2 regions of the Bradyrhizobium sp. WBAH42 genome follow, and region 1 is predicted to be linked to the other one. Evidence: riboswitches for the same ligand, from Rfam matches in the RefSeq annotation. Region 1 holds a riboswitch; the other holds the start of a gene.
What was found. A riboswitch is a leader RNA that binds a small molecule or an ion and turns the genes downstream of it on or off. The one in region 1 is predicted to bind S-adenosylmethionine.
Positions count from the first base shown of each region.

Region 2: another riboswitch for S-adenosylmethionine. It lies ahead of DCG74_RS08025 (homoserine O-acetyltransferase); the one in region 1 lies ahead of DCG74_RS07070 (O-succinylhomoserine sulfhydrylase).

Region 1 covers NZ_CP036533.1:1,516,497-1,520,907, reverse strand. Annotated here, with positions in the region: gene DCG74_RS07080 (PAS domain S-box protein) at 1-250, opposite strand, end outside; gene DCG74_RS07075 (2'-deoxycytidine 5'-triphosphate deaminase) at 481-1,617, opposite strand; SAM riboswitch at 1,698-1,777, shown strand; gene DCG74_RS07070 (O-succinylhomoserine sulfhydrylase) at 1,854-3,041, shown strand; gene DCG74_RS07065 (SGNH/GDSL hydrolase family protein) at 3,155-4,138, opposite strand; gene DCG74_RS07060 (SGNH/GDSL hydrolase family protein) at 4,151-4,411, opposite strand, start outside.
Region 2 covers NZ_CP036533.1:1,716,904-1,721,314, reverse strand. Annotated here, with positions in the region: gene DCG74_RS08035 (alpha/beta fold hydrolase) at 1-105, shown strand, start outside; gene metW (methionine biosynthesis protein MetW) at 223-885, opposite strand; gene DCG74_RS08025 (homoserine O-acetyltransferase) at 888-2,090, opposite strand; SAM riboswitch at 2,185-2,264, opposite strand; gene DCG74_RS08020 (chorismate mutase) at 2,421-3,269, shown strand; gene hisC (histidinol-phosphate transaminase) at 3,303-4,400, shown strand; gene DCG74_RS08010 (prephenate/arogenate dehydrogenase family protein) at 4,397-4,411, shown strand, end outside.

The DNA.
Region 1 (4,411 bases):
GCGTCGGCCTGCCCGCAAGCTTCATGGTGCCGCTCGTGAGCGCGGCGTCGAAGGCTTTCCAGTGCGCGGCGCGCAGATGTTCGGGAATGATCAGATCGAGATTCTGGCCGAGCGCTTCGTCGGCGGAGAAGCCGAACAGCGCGGTCGATGCGCGATTCCAGCGCGTGATCGTGCCGGAGCGATCGGAATAGATCAGCGCGTCCGCGGCGTCGTTGATGATGCTTGCATCGAGTTGGAACTGATCGGTCATGTCGCCACCTCGCATGTAGCTGGTCTTGCGCATCGTGACACACATTCGGTGTCATCGCCCGACTTGATCGGGCGATCCAGTACTCCGAGGCAGAAGTGATCAAATCGGGAGGCCGCGGCGTACTGGATGCCCCGGTCCCTGCTCCGCTAGGCTACGCCGGGCCAGAGGGTGCTCGGCCGGCGAAGCTTCAGCGAAGTCGGCAAGCCGGGGCATGACAGTAGAGTGTGCAGCTACACCCGAAAATGCTTCGATAGTTTGAGGCCTTGCGCCTGGTAGTTGGAACCGATGCGCTGGCCGTACATCGCGTCGGGGCGCGCCAGCATCTTCTCGTAGACGAGGCGGCCGACGATCTGGCCGTGCTCGAGGATGAACGGCACCTCGCGCGAGCGCACTTCGAGCACCGCGCGGGCGCCCTGCCCCCCAGCGCCGGCATAGCCGAAGCCGGGATCGAAGAAGCCGGCATAGTGCACGCGGAATTCGCCGACCAAGGGATCGAACGGCACCATCTCCGCGGCGTAGTCGGGCGGCACCTGCACCGCTTCCTTGGAGGCGAGGATGTAGAACTCGCCGGGGTCGAGGATCAGGCTGCCGTCGGGGCGCGCCGAGATCGGCTCCCAGAAATCCTCCACCGCGTAGCCGGCGCGGCGGTCGACGTCGACGACGCCGGTGTGGCGCTTGGCGCGGTAGCCGACGAAGCCGCTCGCCTTCTCGCCCGACAGATCGACCGAGACGGCAACGCCGCCGGACAGGTCCGCATCGTCGATGTCGACGAGGCGCTCGCTAGCATGGAGCGCATCGAGCTCGTCGGGATTGAGGATGGCATCGCCGGTGCGGAAGCGCACCTGGCTGAGGCGCGAGCCCTCGCGCACCAAGACCGGAAACGTTTTCGGACTGATCTCGGCATAGAGCGGGCCGTGATAGCCGGCGCCGATCATGTCGAAGCGGCGGGTGCCGTCGGCGATCACGCGGGTGAAGACGTCGAGCCGGCCGGTCGAGCTCTTCGGATTGGCGGCAGCGACGATCTCCGGCGGCAGCGCGAGGCTTTCGAGCAGCGGCACGATGTAGACGCAATTGGTCTCGAGCACCGCGCCGTCGGCGAGGCTGAACTCGTGCAGCTTCAACTCGTCGATGCGCTCGGCCACCGTGGCGCCGGGCCCGGGGAGGAAGCTGGCACGGACGCGATAGGCGATGTCGCCAAGGCGCAGATCGAGGCTCGCCGGCTGGATCTGGCTCTCGACGAAGTCGTAGGCGGGCAGGATGAGACCTTCTTCCGCCATCGCCGCGATCATGCGGTCGGGCAGGATACCATTGGCGTCGGCGGCGACCGTGAACGTCAACCGGGGGTCCTCATCAGGGGTCAAACGCATCCGGACATGCCGGAAATACAAGTCTTTTACGGCTATCCGATGGACGCCTTGACGGAAAGGGCATTGCGGAATATGAGCATCACTTATCCCGTGGTGATTTGAGCCGGCCGGCTTGCAGCCACGTTAAATAAGTCGCTAAACAGGCCGGGGACCTCTGTGATCCCGGCCCGTGGAGATATCCAGGCCGGTTTTTTTGTGACCGTTTTCGCCTCGACGGTCATGTCGGAGAGGGTCCTATGTCGAAGTCGTCTGCCACTTACCGCCCCGAAACCCGCCTGGTCCATTCCGGCACCCTTCGCTCGCAATATGGCGAGACGTCGGAGGCGCTGTTCCTGACGCAAGGCTATGTCTACGCCAGCGCGGAGGAGTGCGAGGCGCGGTTCAAGGGCGAGGATCCCGGCTTCATCTATTCGCGCTATTCCAACCCGACCATTGCGATGTTCGAGCGCCGCATGATCGAGCTCGAAGGCGCCGAGGCCGCGCGCTCGGCGGCAACCGGCATGGCGGCGGTGACGACCGCGATCCTGGCACCGCTCAAGGCCGGCGATCACGTCGTCGCCTCCCGCGCGTTGTTCGGCTCGTGCCTCTACGTCGTCCAGGACCTGCTGCCGCGCTATGGCATCGAGACCACGCTGGTCGACGGTGCCAATCTCGATGAATGGCAGCGCGCGCTCCGGCCCAACACCAAGACGTTCTTCCTGGAGAGCCCGACCAACCCGACGCTGGACGTACTCGACATTCCCTCGATTGCCGAGATCGCGCACAAGGGTGGCGCGCGGCTCGTCGTCGACAACGTGTTTGCGACGCCGATCTGGCAGAGCCCGCTCGCGCTCGGCGCCGACGTCGTCGTCTACTCCGCGACCAAGCACATCGACGGCCAGGGCCGCTGTCTCGGCGGCATCATCCTGTCCTCGGAAGCCTTCATCGCCGAGCACATCCACAATTTCATGCGCCAGACCGGCCCGTCGATCTCGCCGTTCAATGCCTGGGTCCTGCTCAAGGGCCTGGAGACGCTCGGCGTGCGCGTGCGCGCGCAGACCGACACGGCCGCGCGCATCGCCGAGGTGCTGGCGAGCCATCCCAAGATCTCGCGGCTGGTCTATCCCGGCCGCGCCGATCATCCGCAGGCGGCGCTGGTGAAGAAGCAGATGCGCGGCGGCTCGACGCTGGTCGGCTTCGAGGTGAAGGGCGGCAAGGCGGCGGCGTTCCGCGTGCTCAACGAATTGAAGCTTGCCAAGATCTCGAACAATCTCGGCGACGCCAAGAGCCTCGTCACGCATCCGGCGACCACGACGCATCAGCGCCTGAAGCCGGAAGACCGCGCCGCGCTCGGCATCAGCGAGGGTTTCATTCGCTTCTCGGCGGGGCTCGAGCACGCCGATGACCTGATCGAAGATCTCACCGCGGCGCTGGAGAAGGCGTGAGGAAAGCTTCGTAGGGTGGGCAAAGCGAAGCGTGCCCACCATTCTCGACTACAATGACGAGATGGTGGGCACGGCGCTGCGCGCCTTTGCCCACCCTACGGCTACGCAGCCTCTCACATCGGCCGATACGTTCTCACATCGGCGGGCACGTTCACCCCGAGCTTGATCTGGCCGACGGAGCGGATGATGTCGTCGCCGAGCAGCTGGGCGAAGCAGGCATAGCCCCAATCGTTCATGTGCAGGCCGTCGGCGATGACGAAGCTCTCGACCGGGATCGACTGGTTCTCGTGCCAGTCGCGCATCACCTCGAAGCGCGGGAAGATGCCGACCTTGCGCAGCTCGGCGACGTTGCCGAGCAGCTTGATCATCTTGCCGGCGCTCTCCTTGCGCTGGTTGACGGCCGGCGAATATTGCGGGTCGACCAGCACGATGTCGGTGCCACCGGCGGCCTGAATGCGGCTGATGCCGTCCTCGACCAGCTTGGCCGTATCGGCGGGATCGAGGTTGCGCAGCACGGCGTTGGTGCCGACCTGCCAGATCACGAGATCCGGATGCACGTCGATCACCTGCGTCTGCAGGCGCTTCATCATCTCGGGCGCATCCTCGCCGCCGACGCCGGCGTTGACGACCGTGATGTCGGCGCTCGGATAGTGACGCCGCAGCTGCGCGGCGAGGCGATTGGGGTAGTTGAACTCCGGCGAGCTCGCGCCGAAGCCCGCGGTCGACGACGAACCGAACGCGACGATGACGACGGGCTGTCCGGCGACGAGCTTGCTCGCGACATGCGGCAGCGAGCCCATCGCCTTGGAGCCGCCCTTCGGCGGCAGGCAAGGCACGCGGCTGAAGATGTCGGCGGCGGACTTCGCGACCTCCTTCACCTTGTCGATGGCGCGCGAGGTGACGCCGCGCGGCTCGGACGACCTCGCGGCGACGGTGGTCTGGGACGGCGCAGCGGGCGCTGGATCAGGTGACTGGGCGGGTGCGGGGGCAGGTTGCGCGGGCGTCTGCGCATGCGAGGCGGGCGTCAGCCATAACAGCGCCGCCGCCGCGGGCACGGCCAGCCATGACGTCAGGCAAAAAGGGCGGAGAGAACTCATTAACGCTAGACCTCAATTTTGCTGCTGGGCCGGCTCCAGGTGAGCAGCGTCAATCACGAACTGTGCCAACGCCCGGCCCAGGCAATCATGGACCTGCTTCGCCAGCTCAGGCCCGCGGGACGGGCTGAACAGGTCGAACTGGCCCTGCTCATTCCACTGCCGCATGATCGCGAAACGATCGAACAGCGGAATGTCGTGCTCCTGCGCAACGACGCGCATGTTGTCGAGAAAAGGCTGCGCCGAGATCATGGTCTCGGTGCGCGGGCTGTATTG
Region 2 (4,411 bases), 200 kb from region 1:
CTGGAGGAGCCCGCGCTGTTCAACGAGAGCGTGGAGCGGTTCGTGGCGCTGGTGGAAGCGGGGCGATGGCCGGTGCGGGATCCGCGGTCGCTGGCGGCGCATTAAGGCAGATGCGCTGCCAAGTACTCCGTCATTGCGAGCGCAGCGAAGCAATCCAGAATCCCTCCGCGGAGACAACCTGGATTGCTTCGTCGCAAGAGCTCCTCGCAATGACGACGGGGACTATTTCCCCCCGCCCCGGCTCAGCAAGAACACCGCCTGCTCGCCGAACATGTTCCACACCCACCACGGCAGGTTCAGCGGCACCGGGCGGCCGTAGAGATCGAGCGCGACCGAGCGCTCCATCTTGACGTTGATCTCGTCGCAGAGCTGCACGAAATCCTTGATGGTGCAGAAATGGATGTTGGCGGTGTCGTACCAGGTCGCCGGCAGATTCTCCGTGCGCGGCATGTGGCCGCCGATCAGGAGCTGGAGCCGCATCTTCCAGAACCCGAAATTCGGGAACGAGACGATGGCGCGGCGGCCGATGCGGAGCAGATTCTCCAGCACGACTTTCGGCTGCCGCGTCGCCTGCAGCGTCTGCGACAGGATCACGTAGTCGAAGGCATCGTCGGGATAGTTGACGAGATCGGTGTCGGCATCGCCCTGCACCACCGCAAGGCCCTTGGCGACGCAGCGGTTGACGCCCTCGCGGGACAGCTCGATGCCGCGGCCGTCGATGCCGCGGGTCTCCAGCAGCTGAAGCAGATCGCCGTCGCCGCAGCCGACGTCGAGCACCTTCGAGCCCGGCTTGACCATCTCGGCGACCAGCAGATGATCGGCGCGAAACTGGCCGGACGACGCAGTCGCAGCGCCGTTCAACGGCAGCACTTCCTGAACGGACATCGCTAGCGGTCCTCGAGGCTGAGCCCGCGGGCCTTGCCTGCCGATTGCAGGAAGGCGCGGGAGATGTCGAAAAATTCGGGCACGTCGAGCAGGAAGGCGTCATGGCCGCGATCGGTCTCGATCTCGGCGAACGACACCCGCGCGCTTGAGGCGTTCAGCGCGTGCACCAGCGCGCGCGATTCCGAGGTCGGGAACAGCCAGTCGCTGGTGAAGGAGACCACGCAGAAGCGGGTCTTGATGTCGGCGAAGGCCTTGGCCAGCACGCCGCCATGGTCGGCGGCGATGTCGAAATAGTCCATCGCCCGCGTCAGATAGAGATAGGAATTGGCGTCGAAGCGCTCGACGAAGGACGAACCCTGGTAACGCAGATAGGATTCCACCTGGAAGTCGGCGTCGAACGAGAAGGTCGGCAGCTCGCGATCCTGCATGCGCCGGCCGAACTTGCGATGCAGCGCCGCGTCCGAGAGATAGGTGATGTGCGCCGCCATCCGCGCCACCGCGAGCCCGCGATGCGGATGGATGCCGCGATCGGCATAGCCGCCGCCGTGCCAGTCGGGGTCGGCCATCACGGCCTGGCGGCCGAGCTCGTGGAAGGCGATGTTCTGCGCCGAGTGCCGCGTCGCGCAGGCAATCGCCAGCGCAGAAAACACACGCTCAGGATAGGCCGCGGTCCATTGCAGCACCTGCATGCCGCCCATCGAGCCGCCGACGACCGCAAACAGCGTGTCGATGCCAAGCCGGTCGATCAGCATCGCCTGCGCGCGCACCATGTCGGGGATGGTGATGACGGGGAAATCCAGGCCCCAGACCTTGTCTGTGGCGGGATTGATCGACGCCGGCCCGGTCGAGCCCATGCAGCCGCCGATCACGTTGGAGCAGATGATGAAGTAGTGCTTGGGATCGAGGGGGCGGCCGGGGCCGACCAGCGTCTCCCACCAGCCCGGCTTGCCCGTGACGGGATGCACGTTGGCGACATGCTGGTCGCCGGTCAGCGCATGGCAGATCAGCACGGCATTGGAGCGATCGGCGTTGAGCTCGCCATAGGTCTGGTAGGCGATCTGGAACGGGGTGAGATCGACGCCGCAATCGAGCCGCAGCGGCTGCTCGGTGCCGAAATGCGCAATCAGCGAGCTTGGATGGTCTACCTCATGCGACCGCTCGTCGGCGCTGATCGCAGGACTCGGTATCGACTTGACGCTACCCATCTCGGACATCGACCTCGTTTGCGACTGGCTGCTCGAGCGCGCCGCTGACATCAGGCCATGAAAAACCCGGCCTGAACGATAGGTTCGGCCGGGATCGGAAGCGTCCCCGGCCTGTTTAGCGAGTTTTTTAACGTGGCTGCAAGCCGGCCGGCTCAAATGACCACGGAACGGGCAAAAGCTACCGTCTTGGGCGGTTTTCGTCAAGTCGCGGCCCGGATCGGCCCAATTCGCCTCAGTCGCGTCGCCCGCAAAGCACGTCATTTCTCTTTGCTTTCGCCGCCACGACTGCCTAATCAGGACATCCCCCATCGGAACGATCGACGACCAGACATGTCCCAACGCCCGCCCGCGCCACCATCGCTGCAGGAACTGCGTAAGGAGATCGACGCGATCGACGAGGGCATGCATCGCCTCCTCATGCAGCGCGGCGACATCATCGACCGGCTGATCCAGGTGAAGCAGACCCAGGAGGTCGGCTCGGCGTTTCGGCCTGCGCGGGAGGCTTCCATGATGCGCGAGATCGTGCAGCGTCATCGCGGCATCCTGCCGCTCGACACGGTCGAGAGCATCTGGCGCGTCATCATCTCGACCTTCACCTATGTGCAGGCGCCGTTCTCCGTGCATGCCGACATCTCGGTGAGCGAACCGGCGATGCGCGATTCCGTGCGCTTCCATTTCGGCTTCACCGTGCCTTACGTCGCGCATTTCAGCGCGCAGGCCGCGGTCGAGGCGGTGGCGAAATCCAAGGGCGACCTGGCGCTGGTCTCGGCGACCTCGAGCCGCACGCCGTGGTGGCTGGAGCTGGAAGCCGACGGCGCGCCCAAGATCATCGCACGGATGCCCTTCGTCGAGCGTGCCGACCATCCGGCCTCGCTGCCGGTGTTCGCGATCTCGCGCGTCGCCGACAGCGCCCTGGTGACAGAGGTCGAGACCTTCAGCGTGCGCGTCTCCGGATGGAACGCCGAGGTCGCCCGCGCGCTGTCGCCGCTCGCCGAGATCGTTGCGGTGCCCGATACCGCCTTCGACGGCGCGGCGCTGCTGGTCTCGGTCACCAGCGCGACCAGCATCGACAAAATCAGGGCTGCCCTGATCGAGGCGGGGGCCTCGGTTCGCTCTGTGGCCCTCGTCGGCAGCCACGCAACGCGCTATACGGTGCCCCCGACCGGGCCGAAATCGTAAATCGCGAGCCGCCCAGCCTATCCGGAGTCCAAGATGTCCCGCCCCATGCCGAATCCCGGCATTCTCGATATTGCGCCCTACACGCCCGGCAAGAGCCCGGTGCCGGAGCCGGGCCGCAAGGTGTTCAAGCTCTCGGCCAACGAGACGCCGTTCGGGCCCTCGCCCAAGGCGATCGAAGCCTTCAAGCGCGTGGCGGATCATCTGGAAGACTATCCGGAAGGCACCTCGCGCGTGCTGCGCGAGGCGATCGGCCGCTCGTTCGGGCTCGACCCCAACCGCATCATCTGCGGCGCCGGCTCGGACGAGATCCTCAATCTGCTCGCGCACACCTATCTCAGCCAAGGCGACGAGGCGATCTCCACCACGCACGGCTTCCTGGTCTACCCGATCGCGACCATGGCGGTCGGCGCCAGGAACGTCATCGCCAAGGAGACCAACCTCACCGCCGACGTCGACGCCATCCTGAAGGCGGTGACGCCGAAGACGAAGCTGGTCTGGCTCGCCAACCCCAACAACCCGACCGGCACCTATCTGCCGTTCGACGAGGTCAAGCGGCTGCGCGCCGGCCTGCCCTCGCACGTGCTGCTGGTGCTGGATGCCGCCTATTGCGATTACGTCTCGCGCAACGACTATGAGATGGGGATCGAGCTCGTCGCCACCACCGAGAACACGGTGGTGACGCACACCTTCTCCAAGATCCATGGCCTGGCTGCACTGCGCATCGGCTGGATGTTCGGGCCCGAGCACATCATCGACGCGGTCAACCGCATCCGCGGTCCCTTCAACGTGTCGACGCCGGCGATGTATGCCGCGGTCGCCGCGATCGAGGACACCGCGCATCAGGCGATGTCGAAGCAGTTCACCGAGACCTGGCGCAACTGGCTCACCGAGGAGATCGGCAAGCTCGGGCTGAAGGTGACGCCGAGCGTCGCCAATTTCGTGCTGATCCATTTCCCGACGGACAAGGGCAAGACGGCTGACGACGCCGACGCCTTCCTGACCAAGCGTGGACTCGTGCTGCGCGGCCTGAAGAACTACGGCCTGCCGCATGCGCTGCGCATGACGATCGGCACCGAGGAGGCCAACCGCCTCGTGGTCGACGGCTTGCGCGACTTCATGGGCGGCAAATGAGCGCGCAGGCG